4 regions of the Vibrio sp. M260121 genome follow, and region 1 is predicted to be linked to each of the others. Evidence: predicted binding sites of a transcription regulator. Region 1 holds the regulator's gene; each other region holds the start of a gene.
What was found. Region 1 encodes CRP, which controls carbon source genes, mostly activating them, when cyclic AMP is high. Its sites were predicted from a motif close to TGTGANNNNNNTCACA; they were not measured.

Region 1 (5,963 bases):
GCGTGATGGCGGTGTTTGGTCCTTATAATTTCCCTGGTCACTTACCAAATGGCCACATTGTGCCAGCGCTGCTAGCAGGTAATACCGTGGTTTTCAAACCGTCTGAGCAAACACCATGGACGGGTGAATTAGCCATGAAACTTTGGGAAGAGGTTGGTCTACCAAAAGGTGTGATTAACCTAGTCCAAGGTGCGAAAGAGACAGGCATTGCGCTGGCGGATGCGAAAGGCATTGATGGCGTGCTGTTCACAGGTAGTGCGAACACAGGTCATGTTCTGCATCGTCAATTTGCTGGTCAGCCGGGCAAGATGCTGGCGCTTGAAATGGGTGGCAACAACCCGATGGTTATCTCGGATAACTACGGCGACCTAGATGCGACGGTTTACACCATTATCCAATCTGCTTTCATCAGTGCAGGACAACGCTGTACCTGTGCTCGTCGTCTGTACATTCCATTTGGCGACAAGGGTGATGCAGTCATTACTAAGCTGGTGGAAGCGACACGCAATATTCGCGTAGACCAACCATTTGCAGAGCCTGCACCATTCATGGGACCGCAAATTTCGGTTGCGGCAGCCAAGTTCATTCTCGATGCACAAGCGAATCTGCAATCACTGGGTGGTGAAAGCTTGATTGAAGCGAAAGCAGGCGAAGCGGCGTTTGTTTCTCCGGGTATCATCGACGTGACGAACATTGCCGAATTGCCAGATGAAGAGTACTTCGGTCCACTTCTACAAGTAGTACGCTACGAAGGGCTAGAGAAAGCAGTAGAACTGGCGAACGATACGCGCTTTGGTCTATCGGCTGGTCTGGTTTCAACCGACGACCAAGAGTGGGAATACTTCGTGGACCACATTCGAGCCGGCATCGTGAACCGCAACCGCCAGTTAACGGGTGCAAGTGGTGATGCGCCATTTGGTGGTCCGGGTGCCTCAGGTAACCTACGTCCAAGTGCTTACTACGCAGCAGACTACTGTGCGTACCCAATGGCATCAATGGAAGGACAAGAGACGGTCTTGCCTGCAACATTGAGCCCAGGTGTAAGCCTGTAATAGAGAAATACGAAGCGGTGACCAAGTATCGCCGCTTCTCTCTGCCGGAGCTATTTACCAAGTTAGGATTCTGGTAATCGCGCTGGCAAACGCCAAAGGCGAGCTTAAGACTCTCCAGAGCGTGTTGACTGACTGGCACTTATGCCACACATACCGTCACAGGTTGATGGCCGCTCGTTCGTGATTCTGGACAGCTTTAGGGCTGTGAACGAGCGGTCAACTTCCTCTTACCCCTAACTCTACATTTCATAACAAGGAGTCGTTATGACGCCCGATGTGTTATTTGAATCGCTATGGCAAGACTACATTCAACGTCTTTGCCCTTCCGCTGCTAAAGTCCATCAACTTCTTCAAGAAGATGAGCCTCTGATTAATGACCATATTGCGCTACGTACGTTTAATGTCGCTCCCCTAGGCATTAAAACGTTAGCGAAGCCATTCCTAGCGGTGGGTTACAAAGCCTGTGGTGACTACGTATTTGAAAGCAAAAAGCTGGTGGCAAAACATTTTGAGCACCCAGATCCGAAACAACCAAAAGTCTTCATCAGTGAATTGAAAGTGGATGAGTGTTCACCAGAGCTTCAAGCCATTGTTCATAAGCTGGTAGAGCAGGTTGATGCTTCTAAACTGACCGGCAGTGATTTCTTATACGGCGGACGTTTGTGGAACCTCAGCTACGCTGACTTCCAAACTTTGGCGAAAGAGAGTGAATACGCTTCTTGGCTTGCTGCGCACGGTTACGGAGCGAACCACTTCACAGTGAGTGTGAATCAACTCAACCAGCATCAAGAAGTAAAGCAAGTGAACGACCACCTACGTACAGTAGGGTTCACCATCAACGAGAATGGCGGTGAAGTAAAAGGCACGCCAGAGGTGTTACTAGAGCAATCATCGACCATGGCAGACAAAGTGCCAGTGACCTTTACTGAAGGCGTTGAGGTGATTCCTGGAGGCTTCTACGAGTTTGCTAAGCGCTACCCAATGGATAACGGTGAGTTGTACCCAGGATTTGTAGCGGCATCAGCAGATAAGATTTTCGAAAGCACCAACGGGTAAAGAAGAGGCGAGAACGGGCTACGCCCTCTAGATGCGGAAACGCTTCGCTTCGAGAGAGTTTGCACTCTGGAATGTTGAAGGTTTCAGCTTTGAAGGTTGGAGTTTGTTGGGACATGAGAACGGGCTGCAGCCTATGGATGCAGGAATGCTTCGCTTCGAGAGAGTTTACACTCTGAAAAGCTGAATGTTTCTGCTTCTATGGTTGGAGTTTGTTGGGATATCAGAACGGGCTATGACCTGTGGAGTCGGAAAAGCTTCGTTTTGGGAGAGTTGAAAACTCGAAATCTGAGAGGGCTTAATCCCGAAGGACGAAGTCCGCTCTCGGAACGCAGTGTTCCCGATTCTCGGTTCTTTGTCTTTTCATTTCAAAGGACGAAGTCCGATCCCGAAGCGCAGCGTTCCCAGTTCTCGATTCTTTGTTTTCCGTTCTTGTCTCTTAAAAACAAAAAAGCCACCAAACTTGCATTTGGTGGCTTTTAAATTTTTTAAACGTTAATCGAGATTAACGAGTCCCGTAAACAACGATAGTTTTACCGTGCGCAGAAATTAGGTTCTGCTCTTCTAGCATCTTCAAGATACGGCCTACTGTCTCACGAGAACAGCCAACAATTTGACCGATTTCTTGACGAGTGATCTTGATTTGCATGCCGTCTGGGTGCGTCATCGCATCTGGTTGTTTAGCAAGGTTCAGAAGAGTCTGAGCGATACGACCAGTTACGTCTAGGAACGCTAGGTCACCCACTTTTTGGCTAGTAACTTGTAGACGACGAGCCATTTGCGCCGAAAGACGCATTAGGATGTCTGGGTTAACTTGGATAAGTTGACGGAATTTCTTGAAAGAAATCTCTGCCACTTCACAAGGAGATTTAGCGCGAACCCAAGCTGTACGCTCTTGGTCTTCTTCGAATAGACCAAGTTCACCAATGAAGTCGCCCTGGTTTAGGTAAGAAAGGATCATTTCCTTACCTTCTTCGTCTTTGATAAGAACCGCAACAGAACCTTTAACGATGTAGTACAAAGTCTCTGCTTTTTCGCCCGCGTGAATTAGCGTGCTTTTTGATGGGTACTTATGAATATGACAGTGTGAAAGAAACCACTCTAATGTTGGGTCGGTTTGAGGTTTACCTAGAACCATAATATCTCACTTCCTCTGCAGGGTACGCTTGCGCTATCCATATTTTAGCTAAGCCTGAATTGGCCTACTAGAATAAGAGCACTTTTTATATGCTGCAAGCTCTCTTGTGTTTCGGTTAGAAATAGTATCCTTTTTCGAAAACGATTTCTTGATTTTAATCGTGCCATGATTGAGATTTTGTAAGCAAAACTGTGCACATGATCACGGTATGAAAAGTAAACACTCCGGTAGGGAGGTTTTTAGCCAATTTTCCCTGTTTCGATGAGCTGTTGCAGAATCGGCCTTACTATGAGCTCCATTGCAAAGCTCATCTTGCCGCCAGGAACCACAATGGTGTTATGGCGAGACATGAATGAGCCATCAATCATCGCCAGCAAATACGGGAAGTCGACATTCTTGATACCGCGTAGGCGGATCACCACAAAACTCTCATCCAAACTTGGGATGCCTTTGGCGTTAAGTGGGTTAGAAGTGTCGACGGTCGGTACGCGCTGAAAGTTGATATGTGTGCGAGAAAATTGCGGGGTAATGTAGTTTAGGTAATCGTCCATCGAGCGCACGATCGAATCCATCACCGCTTCTCTTGAATGACCACGATCGCGCGTGTCACGAACAAACTTTTGGATCCATTCCAAGTTCACAATCGGCACCATGCCAATCAGAAAATCGACGTGACGCGCCACATTGACATCACCATCTACCACGCCACCGTGTAAACCTTCGTAGAACAGCACATCGCTGTTTTCTGGCAGATCTTGCCAAGGCGTAAAGGTGCCCGGCATTTGGTTGTATGGAACGGCTTCATCAAAAGTGTGCAGATAGCGGCGCACGCTGCCAGTACCATCTTCACCGAACTTACGGAAGAACTCTTCTAGCCCCGGAAAGTCATTGGCTTGTGGACCAAAGTAGCTGATGTGCTTGCCTTGCTCACGCGCTTTGCGGATTTCGACATCCATCTCTGGACGTGTAAAGCGGTGGAAGCTGTCACCTTCAACCCACGCTGGTTTGACGTTCATCATATTGAACATCTTACGGAAGGCTTCAGAAGTGGTGGTTGTGCCGGCACCGGACGAACCAGTAACCGCAATGATTGGGTGTTTCGCTGACATGACAAACCTTGTCGAAAATTACTTACCTGTAAAGTGCAGCACACGTATGCTGCACGGTCGATAACCCACTATAGCATGTAACAAGCCCTTGTCATCGAGTGGGATACGGTAAAATGTGAAGGGTCTAAAACTTTGCTTTTAGTTGGATATCAACCGTTTCATGAAGCTCAGAAAATACGATGACCGCTTCGCCTTTCTCTAATTGGGATTTGACCTGATCGATTTTACTCTGCAATGAAACTTCCACTGAGCCGTAGTCGGTGCCTTCACGTAGCACGAATTCGCGGATCAGGTTTTCTAGTGTCTCTGGCGCAATGTCTTGCCATGGAATGATCATAAATACCTCAAACTTTTATGATGTTTAGTACGTGCAGAAGCGTTCTGTCTGGCACGCCTAGTAGTTTACTGTGTTCGCGGTACGGATACAGCAGAAAGGTAGTCAGCGGCGATACTTTCGTAATAAGCCGGCAGGGCTTCTTCTAACCAGAATTTAGGTTTTAATGCTGTGCCCGTCAGGAAGCCAACGTGTCCACCATGTTCATAAAGTCGGTAATCGATATTGTCTGGCAATACGAATTTTGGGATAACCTCTTCGGTCATAAACGGATCGTCTTTGGCGTGGATGATCAAGGTTGGCAAGGTGATCTGTTGCAACTTACTTAAGCCTGAACATTGATCGTAATAATCTTGCGCGTCTTTAAAACCATGCAGAGGAGCAGTGATCAAGTCATCAAATTCATACAAACGAGTCACGCGTTTGATCGAGTTATACGACAAGGCGAGTTCACCTTGGATTAAGTCGTGCTTTTGCAGTGCATTGCGTTTGAGTGAAGAGAGCAAGTAACGTCGGTAAACTTTCGAGAAGCCCTGCTCAATACGATTGGCACATGCTGCCAAGTTCAGTGGTGCAGAGACAATGGTTGCGGCACTTAATATTGGGTCGTCTTTATACTCAGCCAAGTAGTTCGCCAGCATGTTACCGCCAAGGGAAATGCCGACCGCAACTTTAGGGTTGTTAGGGAATTGCTGATTGAGTTGCTGAAGAAAGAAACGAGCATCCGTTACTTCGCCAGAATGATAGGCGCGGGCTTTCTTGTTTGGCTTACCGCTGCAACCACGAAAGTGCATCATCACTGACAGCCAACCCGATTCAGAGAAGGCGTTCATCAAACCGTTCGCATACGGACTATAGAAGCATCCTTCTAAGCCATGAAAGAGGACGAAGATTGGTTTGTTGTGAGCGGCTTCAGAATCTGGCTGTTGTGACCACGCCAAATCTAAGAAGTCACCATCCGGTGTATCGAGTGTTTGCCAAATAGGCGTAAACAACGCTTTCTTGCGGATAAAGCGTGGCAATAGCGTCTGAAGATGCGGGTTCTTAATCCCGGCGGCTGCGAAAAATTGTGTCATACCTAACTGCTCTTATATGGTCCTTCAATGTTCGCTGAAGAACTTATTAATATAATCCTTTATAGCTTTAGTATAGATATTTTACTGGTTTATGACTGATTTATGGATATTGAATGTTTGGAACTGGAATGGAGAATGCCTGTTGCAGATGCTCTCCACCTAACTGGCGACAGTATCTCAGCGTCAGTGGTTCGCCATCAT
Region 2 (5,963 bases), on a different contig from region 1:
CACCAGCAGACATTTCCCTTTAGACGCGGCTTTATTCTCTGAATCCACCACTAGGGCGAGGCGAGTAATTAGACACGTTTGGAACAAACCGAGTTGCAATGAACGCAGCGAGACTTTCACTAGATCTAATGCTTCGAACACCGGATTGATCAGCTGTTCAATCACAATATTAAGTGGGTATTCTTTTAATACGTTAGACAGGAGCGTTTCCGTTTTGCCACGATTAAGCTCCGACAACGCTTTCAACATCACTTCAACTTCTTCCAAACGCTGGTTGTCTGTTGACACATCAACGTCTGACTCTTGTCCTAGCAGTCCCTTCACTTTGCCGATAGCAACGCCCTTAGCTAACCAGCCTTGGATCTCTCGTATTGTGTCCAAATCTTGCTGACGATATAAGCGATGCCCTTTTTCAGTTCTTTGCGGTTGGATCAAGTTATAGCGTCTTTGCCAAGCGCGCAGAGTAACGGGCTTTACACCCGTTAACTCAGATACATCTCGAATCGCGTATAGTTTTTCTTCTTGGCTACAATCCATAACGAAGTCTCATCTCCTGTGGGTATGGTTCTAGATATTTCTGTTTTTGTAAGTACGCATCTGGGTACGCGTTGAGATAGTGCTTAATTAACGTTAGCGGCGCAAGCAGTGGTAATAACCCTGTGCGGTAGTCACTGATCACGGTCGCAAGTTCTGCTTTCTCGTCAGAAGTTAATGAGCGTTTAAAGTAGCCTTGTAAGTGCATCAACACATTGGTGTTATTTTTGCGGCTGGCACGGTTTTGTAGTGCTTGCATCAAGCCCAGACGATATTGGCTGTAAAACTCATCGATTTCATAGTTCGCTACATCAGCCACCAATCGACCAAGAGAACGGTACGACTCTGGGTGGTGCGCCATCAGCGTCAGCTTGTAGCGCGAGTGAAACTCGATAATTTTGCCGCGGGTTGGCTCTCCATCCATCGACTCATAAAAGTCATTCAAACAGTAAACGCGAGTGATGAAGTTCTCTTTTAATACCGGATCGTTCAGGCGACCGTCTTCTTCTACTGGTAACCACGGCATTTTTTCCATCAAAGTTTTGGTGTACAAGCCAACGCCTTCTTTCGCAGCACTGTTCTTGCTGTAAACCTTCACACGTTCCATGCCACACGTTGGAGACTTAGCACATACGATGTAGCCACACAGCAGTTCCCCTTGGAGCTCGTTCACTTTGTTTTCTGAGTACGTCAGCATTTTATCGGTATGATCGTTTTCAGGATTCTTTGTTTCGACCAATGCAATACGCTCTTCGTTGCTCACTAGACGAATGGTTGGGCGAGGTACTGTCATGCCAACACCGACTTCTGGGCAGACAGGCACGAAGCTAAAGTACCCATCTAATTCTTTAGTAACGAAGTTGCTGATTTTGTGCCCAGAGTCGAAACGTACACGTTCACCTAACACACAAGAGCTGATACCTACTTTGATTGACGATTCCATGATGACGCATCCCTATACAAAATGTTTTGTTGTATAACTTATAGCAAGCCTTACCAGATTGTACAAGAAAATAAATTGTACAATTTAACCGTTTTACTCACTTATATAGGAATTCGATCAGCACGATTTCAGAAAAAATTTAGGCGAAAAAAGGAAGAATTTGTGCGCGCAATCGACAAACTGCTCAAAAGCAAATCGATTGCCTTTTTGCTTTCAACAGATTTAGTTATCAACAGAATATTTAAACACTAAAGCCGACCGTTTTGTGACTTAACTCTCAAGTCCCCTTACCCTATCCCGATATTATGGCCTCAACGAAAACGAACAAGTTCAACAGAATTGGTAATAGCATTCTATAATTGATGCGTTTTACCTGAACAAAACTTTGGAGAGCACTTATGGCAACCCCACACATTAACGCACAACCAGGTGATTTCGCTGAAACAGTTCTAATGCCAGGCGACCCGTTGCGCGCTAAATACATCGCAGAAACGTTCCTAGAAGATGTGAAACAAGTTTGTGACGTTCGCAACATGTTCGGCTTTACTGGCACTTACAAAGGCAAGAAAGTTTCTGTAATGGGCCACGGCATGGGTATCCCATCTTGCTGTATCTACGTACACGAACTAATCGCTGAGTACGGCGTGAAAAACGTTATCCGTGTAGGTAGCTGTGGTGCAGTACGTGACGACGTGAAACTAATGGACGTTGTTATCGGTATGGGTGCATCTACAGACTCAAAAGTTAACCGTATCCGTTTCAACAACCACGACTTCGCTGCAATCGCTGACTACGGTCTTCTAGAAGAAGCGGTTAACCAAGCACGTGCTCAAGAAGTACCGGTTAAAGTTGGTAACGTATTCTCTGCAGACCTGTTCTACACACCAGAAGCAGACCTGTTCGAGAAAATGGAAAAACTAGGCATCCTAGGTGTAGACATGGAAGCGGCTGGTATCTACGGCGTTGCTGCAGACCTAGGCGCGAAAGCTCTAACTATCCTAACAGTTTCTGACCACATCATCCGTGGTGAAAAACTAAGCTCTGAAGAGCGTCAAAAGTCGTTCAACGACATGATGAAAGTTGCTCTAGAAACAGCAATCAACATCTAAGAAACACCTAAGTAGTAAATAGCAGCCGGGGCCTGACCGGCTGCAAGAATTATCCCGAGGGGGCGATTGTGTCTAACGGCGAACTGCCAAGGGACGCAGATGGGTTACAACTCAACTTTTGTAAAACATTGGCGTGTGACAACTTTGGATTGAGTGATGCAAAGCGATACGTTTTGCAACATGCTAACCCTAAACGTCCGGCGATGGTATGCCGTGAGTGTGGAGCTTTCCCCCCCTTACTTAATAACCGCGATGTAGTGAACGAGCTTCATCGTCTGCGTCACGTCCACAGTGACGGGTTACCTGCTTGTCGTAATGATGATTGCGATAACTTCGGACTTTCTGTCCACACGCACAAACACCTCTATCACGCTTTCGGTTACAGTGGCGATCGCCAACGTTACCGCTGCAAAGTGTGCCAAAGTACTTTTGTCGATAAATGGTCTGGTGCCAACAAAAAGCTTCAATTCCAAGAGAATTTGATGGGCTTGTTGTTTACTGGTTATTCCGTTCGTGAAATCTGCCGTAAACTCAGCATCAACCCAAAAACCTTTTACGATCATGTTGACCACATCGCTAGCCGTTGCCGACGCAAACTGGCGACGATTGATGCACGCTGGGTAAACCACGCTGAGCATTATGAGCTCGCATCAAACTACGTCGCGTTGCAGCCAAACAGCAATAATGGCGTTTACTGGATCGCTTCGGGTGAAGCGCATTCGGGTTACATTCTTTGTCAGCATGTGAACTACTCTTCTGATGATGAGCCAGTCGCTACACTGGATCACAACCCATACGATGAAGTGTCTCGCTTTGTCTCGCAAGAATACACAGCGGAAGCGAGTGAACCGCCGCCAGCACCATCTAAGAAACTGCGTGAGCGAATCGATCAGAAATATCAAACCATTCTGGCTCGTGGCAACGTTGAAGATCCTTTGGGTAACCTTTCGGTGTTCCATTACCCATCCAAGGGCGCTTTGATTCGTCCGCCATATACTTCTTACGCACACTATCTTCATGTGCTAGATATGTGCTGCCCTGAGAAGCGCGTTTCTATCTACATGCCTCAAGATCCCCTGCTCCGCTCTGCTGCGTTGAGCGTTTGTTTGTCTCGTATCCAAGAGAAAAATGTGGATCTGATGTACGTAGAAGAAGACGCAATTTGGGACATGAGTACGCCATTTGGCAAAGTAGACATTGCCTACATGAGTTGGTGGCGAGATCGCTGGGCAATTTCTAGCCAGTATGAGTGTAACAAGGGTATTTGCCATTTAGCTGGCGATAAAAACGAGCCAGAAGCCTGGTTTAATGTGGCAACAACACGTCATATCCAATTCTATCAAAATCGTTTTCAACTGCTGTTTGAAAGCTTTATCAACGAGCCACGTCGCAAATTGCGTCCTGCAGGCATATTGCCTCTTTTAGATATATTCAGAGCTTGGCATAATTTGTGCTATCAGGATAAGCAAGGACTTACTGCTGCTCAAAGGCTCAAAGTCACCGACGCACCACTCACGATCAAACAATTGTTATCATGATTATTTAACAGTTTACTCATTTAGAAGTGGTAAATAAGCGCGGAGCGCGGTATACATTACGGAATCCGATACCTTATTGGTGTGGCTGTTTTCTACACCGCAATGATATACGCATCTAACCACTTGTTTTTAGGTGTAAATTCCAGTTCGATAGTCATGGATGTGAACGTTGGATAAAAGCCAAATTCAGCTCGAAGCCGAGCTCAACGCCCTTGAAGGCCAGATAAAATCTGATCCTGAGCGAGCATTTCGAATCGCGGAGCAATGCCGTATTCGTTCAGAGCAAATTCTATTTGTAGATGGTGAGATTCGAGCGCTTATCGCGATGTCTAATGCTTGCTGGTGTAGCATGGATTATCGACATGGCTTAAAGCTGATCAAAGACGCTTACAACCTCCAAATTCAACTTGATACTGACGATCACCTTCCAAAGATCCTTCATTTATTCGCCCTGCAGTATTGGGGACAAGCCAAATATTACTCTGCACAACAATACTGGATTAATGCCCTAGAGCAATCGGCTTTGGTCGACGATATCGAGATCCAAATCGAAGCATTAATTGGCTTAGGCAATGTTTGGCGAATCACCAACGAACACAAGCTTGCCGCCTCTACGCATGAACTCGCAGTGAAAGTGGCAAACAATGTCCGTATTGCTTGGCTAGAAGGCAAAGCCAGAATCCTGCTCGCATGGGATTACTACTTGCTGAACAATTTCGTTGAAATGTTGAGTGTGCTTGATGGTGCGACTGAAGTACTCAGAGATCACGACGACAGCACTTGGCAAGCAGAGATCTGGGATTTCAAAGGCCTTGCTTTACTAGGATTAGAGCGACTTGATGCGGCAGAAGAAGCCACACAAAAAGCTCACCAGCTTGCGATAGAGCAAGATCTGACGTGGATGAAAGCGCATTCCTTCATCAGCCGAGCAAGACTGGAATTACTGCGTAAAAACACAGAGAGTGCAGCAAAGTTGCTGCAATTAGCCGAGCAATCAGCACTCGCGTTTGATAACGGTGAGCTGCTAAGCCAAATTTGTTTCCAACAATCCCGTGTAGCCGAAGAGCAAGGCGATTACGAACTTGCTTTCAAAGCGTTCCAAAAATACCGTCGACACGCGCTTAAGATGCTCAAAGAGCAAACTCATCGTGTCAGTATGGACAAAGCGCGAGGCTCAAAACGTCAACTCGAGCAACGCGCGCGAAAACTCATTAACCGTATTCGTGCCCAACATGAATACGATCCAGAGAAACAGTTCTCAAACGTGGTGTCAGAAACTTACTGGTGGGAGCAACTGGTTCTATTTAAGACCGAGCTAAAACACTCCAACCATGCTGTGATCATGATCCGTCACTCAGATCCGGCCTTCCTAGACATCTGTACTGAGTTGGTTCATTCGCTCACTACATCTAGCGATCTTATCTCTCGCTTAAGCAGCGACCGCTTAGCAATGTTGATTGCAGAAAAGGGCCAAGCAGCCGAAGAGCTCTACCGCACCGTTTGCGCTATGTTAGACATCTATCCATGGAAACGCCGTGGTTTAACTGGCCCTAAACCAACACTTTATCTACAGGACATCCTAACCTTCCCGTTCACCTTAGAGCAGTTGGAAGAGAGCCACATTGAGGTAATGAAGAATGGAACAACTGCTTAGTAAGGTGACCGATGCAGGCATGGATCCCTCTTCCGTTGCCGGTGAAGAAGCGCTAATCCTATGGGAACACATCCGTCTGCATATCGCCTCGACCAATCAAGAGAAAGCGCACTGCTACATCATCAGCGCGGAATATCGAAGTAAGATTAAACAGCTGCAAGAGAGCATTGAAGAACTGCGCCATG
Region 3 (5,963 bases), on a different contig from region 1:
TAAGTTATACGGGTTCTGAATCGAGACGATTCTCGGTAAATCATGTTTTTCTGCTAAACGTAGCAGTGACATCACGCCCCATGGCGTTTCGTTTGAGACACCGATGTAACGCACTTTACCTGCGTTGACTAACTCCGTGAGAGCTTCAAGGGTCTCGATCAGCGTGACCTCTTCTTGCTTATCTGGGTAAGGGTAGTTGAGCTGACCAAAGCAGTTGGTCTGACGCTGTGGCCAATGCAATTGGTATAGATCGACATAATCGGTTTGCAGGCGTTTTAAGCTATCGTCGATCGCAGTGTGAATATGGCGACGGTTAAGGCTCATGTTTTCACGAATGTATGGGACGTTGCGCGGACCAGCGACTTTCGTTGCTAAAACCACTTTCTCGCGTTTACCGCTTTTCGCTAACCAATTGCCAATGTACTGCTCGGTGAGTCCTTGTGCTTCTGCTTTCGGTGGTACGGGATACATCTCGGCAGTATCGATGAAGTTCACCCCATGATCGAGGGCAAAGTCGAGCTGTTGAAAAGCTTCTTGTTCGGTATTTTGCTCACCAAACGTCATAGTGCCAAGGCAGATCTTACTGATCTCGAGTGATGAGTGCGGTAGTTTTGTATATTGCATTTCACATCCTTGAAGAGTTACCGACTGAATAAGTCATTCCAATATAGGAGATTTTTAGTTGCTGTCGCAAATGATTTAAGTTTCGCTTTGTAGTTAACTCGAAACTTATCAATACGGTAACTAGACTTAAAGGATCTTGTGAAGGAGGTGCATTATGCAGAAGCATCAACTCGACATGTGGTTGCATGGCCACCACAAAGACTCCTATAAAACTCCGAAGGTCTTTGTGATAGGTTGTTCTGATGTCTCTGACTATCTGTTAGCAGTGGAGTACAAACACCAACTAGAGCCAATCAAAGACGGCGAAGATCCGATTCATTTTGGATCGTTAGATTTGGTGAAAGAAGAGCTGCTGAGGTTGGGGATTGATAAAGCGTATTTGAGACTGCACAACGCATACGATGAGTTCGGTAGCGAGGGTACAGCCTCTTACTGCGATATTGAATTGTCACTCGTAACGCATTGATCACTCTGATTGAGCGTTGATGTAGTGCTTCAATAGTATCTGTTCGGTGAATTGTGTCCTGAGGTAGAAACCGCGGGGCAGGGTTTTTATCGGCTTACCATTTGAACTGTAAGCTTCCGTCAGTGCTTTTGCGTTCGCGGCTTTAGGGCGCAGATGAAGCGCTTCTCCGTGTCTGGCGGAAATTTGATCAAACTTACCCAAAACGATCAATTCCATCAATTCTTCCCAGTCGTTTTTCAGAATTAACTCTTCTTCTTGATCCGGTGACCAAATCAAAGGGCTACCGACGCGGCGTTCAGCTAACGGAATCTCACGTTCTCCTTCCACTGGAACCCAAAGCACACGAGATAGCTTGTTACGCACGTGACTGGTTTCCCATGTTAAGCCTTGTACTCCTGTCAGTGGCGCAACAGAGACGAAGGTTGTTTCTAATGGTTTGCCAGAATAACTGATCGGAATGCTTTTTAGCTCGATCCCAAGCTTAGCGAAATCTTGTTGCGGTTTACTGCCAGCTGGTGCACCTAAGTGCCATTCCAGTAATTGCCCAACCCAGCCTTTATCGCGTTTTAAGTTTTCAGGAACTGTCATGCCTGCCTCTTTGGCAAGCTCTGTAAAGCTTAAGCCCGCAATGTCGTGCGCGCGTTCCATCAGTTCTGCTTCAGATTGTGGTTCTGGTTTCATAATGACAAGGTGGTGTTGGAAAACATCTAGTCTAACAAATTTGAATAAAATCCTCTGTCGAAGATTTCATCGAGCTGGGTTAAGAATGATCAATCCATAACTTATCCACAGATTAGGAAGTGACCAATAGGATCTCTAGCTGGGCTGGATGAATAAACAGGGGTTTGGTACGTGATTGAGACTTGATTTTATTAAGATATCATGAAGTCTTACCTGTCTAATGTGGATAAATAACCGATTGTGCGATCTTTGACCGATCTGTATTTGATGAAAAGATCATCAGGAAAAATAAGATCAATAAATCATCAGTTTTAAATTTAAATCTTTATTAATCATATTCTTATGTGTTTTGGTTTAAACCTTTATAAATGTTGCCAATAATGGTTTTGAACAAAATTCTTTGTTGATAGCGTTTTCTTCACAAAGTTATTCACAGAAAAGGTGAATAAATGTGGGCTATGTCTCAGTCTTGTGTTGATAAAATAATATTTGTTCAAAAGATATCCAAAATTGGCCAAAAGCTAATAAATCTTGCTCATATCACATCAGTAAGTTTGCTAGTAATGGGGATATGTGGAAAAATCACGGTAATAAAAAATTATTCATAGAGGTTAGCCAGTGATAGATGGCGATGGTTACCGACTCAATGTTGGTATTGTGATATGTAATAACCATGGTCAGGTCTTCTGGGCTAAACGATACGGGCAACACTCATGGCAATTTCCACAAGGTGGGATTGACGAAGGTGAAACACCTGAACAAGCCATGTTCAGGGAGTTATATGAAGAAGTCGGTCTGACGAAAAAAGACGTTAAGATCATCGCAACAAGTCGTCATTGGTTAAGATATAAGCTACCAAAGCGATTGGTGCGTTGGGACTCCAAGCCTGTTTGTATCGGCCAAAAACAGAAATGGTTTCTGCTGCGATTAGAATGCGATGAATCCCGCATTAATATGCAGCGTGGGAAATCCCCTGAATTTGATGGTTGGCGCTGGGTAAGCTACTGGTATCCAGTTAGGCAAGTTGTTTCTTTCAAGCGTGACGTATACCGTCGCGCAATGAAAGAGTTTGCATCTTTAGCCATGCCTTTTCGAGAGCGCAAGACGAAAGGGAAAAGAAAAAAGCAACGTAGATAGAGGATTAACATGCTCAGTCAGCTAAGGGAAATAGTTGAAAAAGTCTCCAGAGTCGATGACGTGCATCTGGCACTCGACATATTAGTAAAAGAGACTTGCGCAGCCCTATGCACTGAATGTTGTACTATCTATCTTGCTAACGACGAAATGCAGCGCCTTGAGTTAATGGCAACTCAAGGCCTGATTTTTGAAGGCGATAGCATTCATATCAACTTCAATGAAGGCTTAGTCGGTTTGGTGAAGCGCAGTGCAGAGCCATTAAACCTTGCTGAGGCTTCTACTCACCCTGATTTTAAATTCTTCCCTCAGTTGGGTGAGCAGGTGTACCACTCCTTCCTAGGCACACCGATCATTCATCGTAAGCAAGTATTAGGTGTGTTGGTTATCCAGCAGAAAACGCCGCGTTTGTTCAGTGAGATGGAAGAGTCTTTCCTTGTTACCTTGTCTGCTCAGATTGCAATACTGATTGCCCATGCGCAAAATCTCGGTCATTGGCAACTTGCCTCTAAACCAAAGGTGATTAAAGGGCTACCAGCTTCAACGGGGGTCGCGATAGGTGAGTTCTGGTTTGACAATACCCAGCCTAATTTGAGCGATGTTTTCCCTGCCTCTGCCTTAGATAAAGAACGAGAGCATGAACTGCTTGCGGTCGCGGTGGAAAGGGCGCTGAGCGATTTTCGTCGTATGCGCAAGAAGTTCGACAGTGAAATCAATAAAGACGCCTTGGCGATCTTCGACCTTTTTACTCACTTACTCAACGATCCAATGCTGCGTGGCGATCTCAAGAAGCAGATTGAAAAAGGCGATCGTGCTGACTGGGCATTGCGCCAAGTTGTTGAAACCTACTCGAACCGCTTTGCGCGTATGTCAGACGTGTACCTGCGTGAGCGCGCGCAAGATATTCGAGAGTTGGGACAACGTCTGCTGTATTTCTTGCACAACAGTGAGCAAGAGCATGCCTCGATTGATCGTCCGGTGATCTTGGTTGCCAATGAACTTACGGCGACTTTACTCGCATCAATTCCAAAGCAACATCTGTTGGCTGTGGTGTCACTAGAAGGTGCTGCAAACTCCCACGCTGCGATTCTCTCACGTGCATTGGGTGTTCCTGCCATCATGGGCGCGAACATCAACACCAGCGTCGTAAATGGTAAGAACGGCATTGTTGATGGGTACACTGGTGAGATTTATTTAGAACCGAACAGGCAGCTTTTGCGTGAGTATCGTAGCCTTGTTAGTGAAGAGTCTGAATTGTTCGCCATGGTGAACAAAGACTTAGCACTGCCTGCGATCACGCAAGATGGTTGCCATGTTGAAGTAATGCTCAACGCGGGTTTGAGTGCCGATAGCAATATCGCGATCAACTCCGGTGTTGATGGCGTTGGTTTGTATCGAACGGAAATCGCTTTTTTACTTCAGCATCACTTTCCGTCTGAAGATGAGCAGTATCATCAGTACCAAGCGATTCTGAACAGTTACCCGAATCAACGCGTTGTAATGCGCACCCTAGATATCGGTGGTGATAAACCATTGCCGTATTTGCCTATTGATGAAGACAACCCATTTTTAGGCTGGCGTGGTATTCGTTTTACCTTGGATCACCCAGACATCTTTTTGATCCAATTGAGAGCGATGCTAAGGGCGAGTGCGGAAAGTGGTAACTTGAGCATTTTATTGCCAATGGTGTCAGGCATTAAAGAGTTCGACGACGCCGTCGCACTGATTAATCAAGCCTACAGCGAGGTGGTGTTGTTGGATGAGCGAATTCAAGCTCCGAAGGTTGGGGTGATGATCGAAGTGCCTTCAATGGTGTACTTGCTGCCGGCTATCGCTCACCGTGTTGACTTCGTTTCCGTCGGTACCAACGACTTAACGCAATATTTGTTGGCTGTCGATCGGAACAATTCCCGTGTTGCGGATGTCTATGAATCCATGCATCCAGCGGTATTGTTAGCGTTAAAACAGATTCACGATGTTTGCCACCAATATCAAGTGCCTGTGTGTATTTGTGGTGAGCTAGCTGGTGATCCATTTGGTGCGTTGCTCCTGTTGGGCTTAGGCTACAACAGTTTGAGTATGAACACCTCGAACGTGGCTAAGGTGAAATATTTGATTCGTCATAGCCAGAAAAAAGAATTAGAAAAACTCGTCGAAAAGGCCATGTCATGCTCTTACGGGCAAGAAATCCATCAAATGATGCACGATTTCTTTATTCAACAAGGTTTTGCCGGCTTTATTCGTGCAGGTAAGAAGTAGGTAATTGTGACCATCTCTTTATTCATATTATTGCTCGCGCTGGGCGCTTTTGTAGGCGTGATGGCTGGGCTTCTTGGTATCGGAGGCGGGCTAATTGTTGTACCTGCACTACTTTATCTTCTTCCTCTTGCTGGTATCTCTCCAGAGATGAGCATGCACATGGCGTTAGCAACGTCATTAGCGAGCATCATCGTCACTTCGGGGTCATCGGCGCTTAATCACCTTAAGCTTGGCAACGTCGATATGTTCGTCGTCAAATGGCTGATGCCTGGCGTGGTGATTGGCGGTTTTGTTGGTGCCAATATCGCCGAGTGGATCCCAACGCATTACTTACCGAAAGTCTTTGGGGTGATTGTGCTGTGTCTAGCTGTGCAGATGTTTCGCTCAATTAAGACGAAAAGCGAGAAGCCAATGCCGAGTAGTCCGGTCACTATGATGTACGGAACGGGAATTGGTGTGGTTTCAAGTCTTGCTGGTATTGGCGGTGGTTCGCTGTCGGTGCCTTTTTTAAACAAGCATGGTATTGAAATGCGTAAAGCGGTTGGCTCCTCGTCGGTGTGCGGCTGCGTGATTGCCATTTCAGGCATGATTGGATTCATATTACATGGCTACAAGGTAGAAGGGTTACCTGACTACAGTGTGGGTTATGTTTACCTGCCAGCTTTAGCGGCGATTGCAATGACGTCGATGCTCACGACGAAAGTCGGCGCGAAGATGGCAACCAACCTTCCAACAGCAGTCTTGAAGAAGATTTTTGCTGTGTTCTTGATGTTCGTTGCAGCGACTATGCTGCTGTAAA
Region 4 (5,963 bases), on a different contig from region 1:
CGGAATCTTGCAGCTCAAATGCTGCTTGGACGTAACCTTGCGCGATCATGATTTCACTTTGTTGCAAGATTGCCCATAACGCTTGGTGGTAAACCTGATACTGACGTGCCAGTTTTTCGGTTTGTTGCATCATTGGTAATGCGCGGTCAAGTTTACCCAGTACGTGGTTTACTTCACCAACGACTGACGTCGCCACGATACGGCTGCGGTACACCGTTGGGTCAAGTTGGCTCAGTGCTAACTCGGCTAACTCTAATGCACGCTCTGGTTGGTTGCTGTTGATTGCAACCTGAGCGAGTAGGGCATTAGCTTGACCTTGGTAGCCAGAATCAAGTTCGATATTACGTTTCTTATGCTCTTCTTCGGCTTCTGCTAGTAGCTCACCAACCTGGTTGTAGCGGTGTTGGCTTTGCGCCAACCATGCGCGCAACATCGACAGTTTCGGGTGGCTGAAGAGTAAGTCTTTATCAAGCTGGTTGATCGCCGCTTCTAGCGTTGTTAACTCACCTTGGTTGAACATCTTCCAACCAAATTCATTCAAGATTTCTACGATTAGATCAGTGTCGTCAGATTTCTGTGCGTGGTGAATAGCTTGATGCGGTGCTTTCTGTTTTAGCCAGGCGACAGCTGCGTTGCGGTGTAGATCTTTCTCTTGTTGAGGAATACGCGCTTGACGTTCATGCGACAAAAATTCGCCAAACAGATTGTGGAATCGGAACCAGTTTTGTTCACCTTCCAGTGGATAGATAAACAAGCCGTATCGATTGAGTGACTCAATCATGCCGAGTGCGTCTTCACGCTGGGTCAGTGCAAACACTAACTCATCGTTGAAATGGTCCAGTACCGATACCTGCATTAAGAAATGACGTGTCTCTTTGTCTAATAGATCAAAGACTTCTTCGACTAAGTAATCCCATAAGTGTGCATGATTAAACTGAGACACCGACTCTACGGTTTGTGCCAGAGTGCGGTTCTGATGCTGTGCTTGTAGGGCGATAAGTTGTAACGCTGATGGCCAACCTTCAACGTAAGTACGTAAGTTGTTCGCCATGTCTTCATCGATGCCATCGGCAATGCGTTGGTTGAAGAAGCGTGTGGTTTCTTCGGTATCGAATGCCAACATTTCGTTGCCGATTTCGATCATCAAGTCACGGACACGAAGGTTCGCAGTGCCTAATGGCGGTGCCGCACGGCTAGTAACCACTACAGTAAGGTTGTCTGGCATGTGCTTTAAGAAAAAACGCATGGACTCGTGAATTTCGTCGTTAGTGATCAGATGGTAGTCATCGAGTACGACGTAACACTCATGCTGAAAATCTGCCATTTCAGCGAAAACTTCGCTGAATAAAGAGCGTAAAGAAGAGAACTGACGCTTTTCAGCCAATTTTTGAGCGTTAGAGCAGTTGTAGTTGGTCGCTTTGTTTAAAGCTTGCAGTAGATAGTTAACGAAGCGGAAACCATCGTTATCACTGTCGTCGATACTGTACCAACCTACATTGGGTTTGTCTGACAGCCACTGTGCCGCCATGGTGGTTTTCCCGTAACCAGCCGGCGAGCGAAACAATACCAGTTTGTAGTAAGGCGCTTGTTGCAGTAAGTCCAACACTCGCGGACGGACGATTGCGTTGTGCAGGCGACCTGGGCGAGTAAGTTTAGATGGAATCCACATTATAAATTCTGTCCTTAATTTTTTGAGCTAGCGAAACTAGAAACTGACTCACACCACTAAATTCTAGTTTGTATAAAAAGTGTACATGCTTGCGAGTCGTTTTGGATGTTACGACAACAGAATTGGTTGTTACTTTGATCCACTTCCTAATTCTCAAGAGTTGATGCAAATGCCACCAACTACGCCCTGTATTTGTGATTTTGGTCACTTAAACATCGATGGTATTGATCCCATGTAGAGAGAGTTGCACATCTATTAAGGAGAAATTATCAATGTTAAAAGACGTAATGTGATCGATAAGACAGTTTTTACATTGGAGTAGGAAGGGTGAATAAAAAACGTCATGAACAAATTTTAATCTTTCTCACAGATGGCTGTGATCCGAATCACTAAGAATAGGGTTATAGGCTGCCGTGTTGCGATTTGGATCACTAAGTTTGCAAGCTTACGCCCTCTACGCCCTACCCCCTCCTCCTTGTAGGGAGGACAAATGGGAGGATGTTTATTCACAGAGGGAAATGCACGATGTATGGCAGATGAATTACTAAAAGACGTGAGAATTTCTTAATGAAACCTACTCAACAGAAACAATTTGACAAGAAGTCGTTCCAAGAAAGCGTAAAGAAACATCTATCTGTGACTTACGCTCACACGGTTGAAAATGCAGATAGCCGCGCATGGTACCTAGCAATGGGTCGTGCATTGGCTGAGTTTACGACTTGTGATTTGCTTGCTACTGAAGCAGACGCTCGCATCCAAGAAGCGAAAAGCGTTAACTACCTTTCACTAGAATTCCTTATCGGTCGTTTGACTGGTAACAACCTAATCAGCATGGGTCTTTACGAAGAGATCACTGAAGCTATGGCTGAGCTAGGTCACAACCTAACAGACCTTCTAGAAGAAGAACGCGACCCATCACTGGGTAACGGTGGTCTAGGTCGTCTAGCAGCATGTTTCATGGATTCATGTGCGGCTCAAGAATTCCCAACTGTAGGTTACGGCCTGCATTACGAATACGGTCTATTTAAGCAGTCGTTCAAAGACGGCCGTCAACAAGAAGCACCAGACGCATGGCGTGGTGTAGAAGGTTACCCTTGGGAAGTGGCTCGCCCTGAGCTAGCGCAAGAAATCGGCTTCTACGGTCACGTTGAAGTGGTAAACGAAAACGGTAAAGAAGTTCGTAAATGGGTTCCTGGCATGTCTGTAAAAGCAATGCCTTGGGATCTACCTATCGTAGGTTACGAATCAGACACGGTTTACCCTCTACGTCTTTGGGAATGTCAGGCAATCGCACCATTCTCACTAGAAAGCTTTAATAACGGTGATTACTTCGAAGCTCAGCACGCGCTGATCGACGCAGGCAACATCACTAAAGTGCTTTACCCGAACGATAACCACGAGAAAGGTAAAACACTGCGTCTAATGCAACAGTACTTCCACTCAGCAGCATCTGTACGCGACATCCTACGTCGCCACGAAGCAGCAGGTTACTCGCTAGCGGATCTACCTAAGCAAGAGACTATCCAGCTTAACGATACGCACCCAACAATTGCTATCCCTGAGCTAATGCGCATCCTAGTGGACGAAAAAGGTCTTACTTGGGAAGCGGCTTGGGAAATCAGTTCTCAGACATTCGCATACACTAACCATACGCTACTTCCTGAAGCACTAGAGACATGGCCAGAGTCGCTAATTCAGCGCCTACTGCCACGTCACATGGAAATCATTTTTGAAATCAACCACCGCTTCCTACAAGAAGTTCGTAAGATGTGGCCTGGTGACGGTGAGAAGCAAGCGAAGCTTTCTATCATCCAAGAAGGTTTCAACCGCATGGTTCGCATGGCAAACCTATGTGTAATCGGTTCTTACGCAGTAAACGGTGTAGCAGCACTTCACTCTGAATTGGTTAAGAAAGACCTATTCCCAGAGTTCCACGAGATGTACCCAACTCGTCTACACAACGTAACGAACGGTATCACTCCTCGTCGTTGGTTGAAGTTCTGTAACCCAGGTCTATCTAAGCTAATCACTGAGAAAGTAGGTCCAGAATGGCCTGCGAAACTAGAGCAGCTAGAAGGCATTGCTAAATACGCAACAGACGCGAAATTCCAAAAGGAATTCATGGCTGTTAAGAAAGAAAACAAACAGCGTCTTGCTGATTGGGTTCTAGATAACATGGGTATCGAGCTAGATACTAACGCTATCTTCGACGTTCAAATCAAGCGTCTACACGAGTACAAGCGTCAGCATCTAGATCTGCTACACATTCTATCTCTATACCACCGCATCCTGAACGAACCTGGTTTCGAGTGTGAGCCACGCGTATGTTTCTTCGCAGCGAAAGCAGCACCGGGTTACCACCTAGCGAAAGAAATTATGTTCGCAGTGAACAAGGTTGCTGAGAAGATCAACAACGATCCTCGCATCGGTAACAAACTGAAAGTGGTATTCATCCCTGACTACCGCGTGAGCATGGCTGAGATCATCATCCCTGCGGCAGACGTTTCACAACAAATCTCGCTAGCGGGTAAAGAAGCATCTGGTACAGGTAACATGAAGATGGCTCTTAACGGTGCCCTAACTATCGGTACGATGGATGGTGCTAACGTTGAGATTCGTGAAGAAGTGGGCGACGAGAACATCTACATCTTCGGTCTTGATGTTGAAGGCGTGAAAGCGGTTAAAGCAGCTGGCTACAACCCTTACGACTACTACAACGCAGATCACCTACTGAAAGCGTCTCTAGACCTACTAACAGGTGAAGAGTTTACGCCAGGTCAACCAGGCCTACTACGCGCTACATTCGATAGCCTACTAGATGGCGGTGACCCATACCTATGTCTTGCTGACTTCGCTTCTTATGTGAAAGCGCATGAAGAAATGGGCAAACAATACAAAGACCAAGCAGGCTGGGCTAAGAAAGCGATTCTTAACACTGCCCTAGTTGGTAAGTTCACATCAGACCGCTCTATCCGCGACTACGTGAACAACATCTGGAAACTTGAAGCGGTGAAACGCTAATAGAACCCAGTTAAGACCAAGGTAGCCGAGCGCTACCTTTGGTCATTTTCAAAGATTAGTTATTGATAACAATAAAACCCTACATGGAAGGTGTTGGTATTACCTTCGGAGAAAGCGATGAAAGAACAAACAGCACTAAAGAAAGTCGCAGACATGGCGCGATTAGCTGATAGCTACGTCAGCGCGTGGGGAGACGAGGCAAAAGTTTCTGAAGAAACACTGCGCCGCTTGCTCACTTCACTTGGCTACGATACTAGCAGCGATGAGAAGCTATTGGCTTCTGCTGAGAAAAAACATAAGAAAGACGTACTAGCCCCTGTTCTTGTTTTACGCGACGGCGAACCAGTCGAAGTGGAACTAAACCTAGGTACGAGTGCTCGCGAGAGCGAATTTAGCTGGCGTTTAGAAACAGAACAAGGAGAGGTACTTGAAGGCTATCTTCAGTCGCAAATTGTTCGTGATGAACGAGCTGAGGGTGGCCCTCTAGTGTTTGCATTGCCAAAGAACTTGGCATGGGGTTACCACAAACTGATCATCAGCCGTAAGCGTCGCAAGACCCCTTACGAAATGTCGCTGATCATCACACCTAAAGCGTGTTTCAAACAAGAAGACCTAAACCAACACAAAAAGCTATGGGGCCCAAGCATCCAGCTTTACACACTGCGTACTCAGCACAACTGGGGTATCGGTGACTTCGGTGACCTGAAGCAGTTGGTGAGTGACATCGCATCTCGTGGCGGTGACTTCATTGGTTTGAACCCGATTCACTCATTGTTCCCAGCGAACCCAGAAGGTGCGAGCCCATACAGCCCGTCTTCTCGTCGTTGGTTGAACATCATGTACATCGACGTAAGCTCTGTGCCTGAGTTCGCACTAAGTGCAGAAGCACAGCAACGTGTTGGCAGCGCTGAATTCCAGCAACGTCTACAAAAAGCACGTGAATCACACTGGGTGAACTACACCGAAGTGTCTGAGCTTAAGATGAGCATTCTTCCGCTGCTATTTAGCGAGTTTAAAGCGCGTCATCTAGACAAGAACACAGACCGTGCTCGTGCGTTCCTAGAGTTCGTAGAAATTGGCGGCGAGAGCCTACTTCACCAAGCGGCATTTGATGCGCTGCACGGTGAGCTACACGCTGAAGATTCAAGCGTTTGGGGTTGGCCAGTATTCCCTGAGAAGTTCCGCACGTTCGATGCAGCAGCAACTCAGAAGTACATCAAAGACAACGCAGACCGTGTTCACCTGTACATGTACCTACAGTGGATTGCAGACG

Region 2: deoD (purine-nucleoside phosphorylase) is a predicted target of CRP. The motif match lies at 1,742-1,757, and genes of this name have one in related genera.
Region 3: rppH (RNA pyrophosphohydrolase) is a predicted target of CRP. The motif match lies at 2,222-2,237, and genes of this name have one in related genera.
Region 4: malT (HTH-type transcriptional regulator MalT) is a predicted target of CRP. The motif match lies at 1,863-1,878, and genes of this name have one in related genera.

The regions. Positions count from the first base shown of each region.
Region 1 covers NZ_JATABF010000043.1:14,591-20,553, reverse strand. Annotated here, with positions in the region: gene astD (succinylglutamate-semialdehyde dehydrogenase) at 1-1,052, shown strand, start outside; gene QTO06_RS19910 (DUF1338 domain-containing protein) at 1,317-2,108, shown strand; gene crp (cAMP-activated global transcriptional regulator CRP) at 2,611-3,243, opposite strand; gene QTO06_RS19900 (phosphoribulokinase) at 3,483-4,352, opposite strand; gene QTO06_RS19895 (YheU family protein) at 4,477-4,689, opposite strand; gene QTO06_RS19890 (hydrolase) at 4,755-5,762, opposite strand; gene QTO06_RS19885 (TIGR02444 family protein) at 5,863-5,963, opposite strand, start outside.
Region 2 covers NZ_JATABF010000038.1:33,589-39,551, reverse strand. Annotated here, with positions in the region: gene QTO06_RS18605 (MerR family transcriptional regulator) at 1-537, opposite strand, end outside; gene QTO06_RS18600 (YbgA family protein) at 527-1,477, opposite strand; gene deoD (purine-nucleoside phosphorylase) at 1,876-2,586, shown strand; gene QTO06_RS18590 (lactate dehydrogenase) at 2,655-4,124, shown strand; gene QTO06_RS18585 (tetratricopeptide repeat protein) at 4,294-5,778, shown strand; gene QTO06_RS18580 (GGDEF domain-containing protein) at 5,762-5,963, shown strand, end outside.
Region 3 covers NZ_JATABF010000009.1:40,650-46,612, reverse strand. Annotated here, with positions in the region: gene QTO06_RS07545 (NADP(H)-dependent aldo-keto reductase) at 1-624, opposite strand, end outside; gene QTO06_RS07540 (DUF6482 family protein) at 779-1,090, shown strand; gene mutH (DNA mismatch repair endonuclease MutH) at 1,091-1,771, opposite strand; gene rppH (RNA pyrophosphohydrolase) at 2,390-2,908, shown strand; gene ptsP (phosphoenolpyruvate--protein phosphotransferase) at 2,918-5,164, shown strand; gene QTO06_RS07520 (sulfite exporter TauE/SafE family protein) at 5,171-5,962, shown strand.
Region 4 covers NZ_JATABF010000029.1:51,971-57,933, reverse strand. Annotated here, with positions in the region: gene malT (HTH-type transcriptional regulator MalT) at 1-1,669, opposite strand, end outside; gene QTO06_RS15940 (glycogen/starch/alpha-glucan phosphorylase) at 2,237-4,690, shown strand; gene malQ (4-alpha-glucanotransferase) at 4,808-5,963, shown strand, end outside.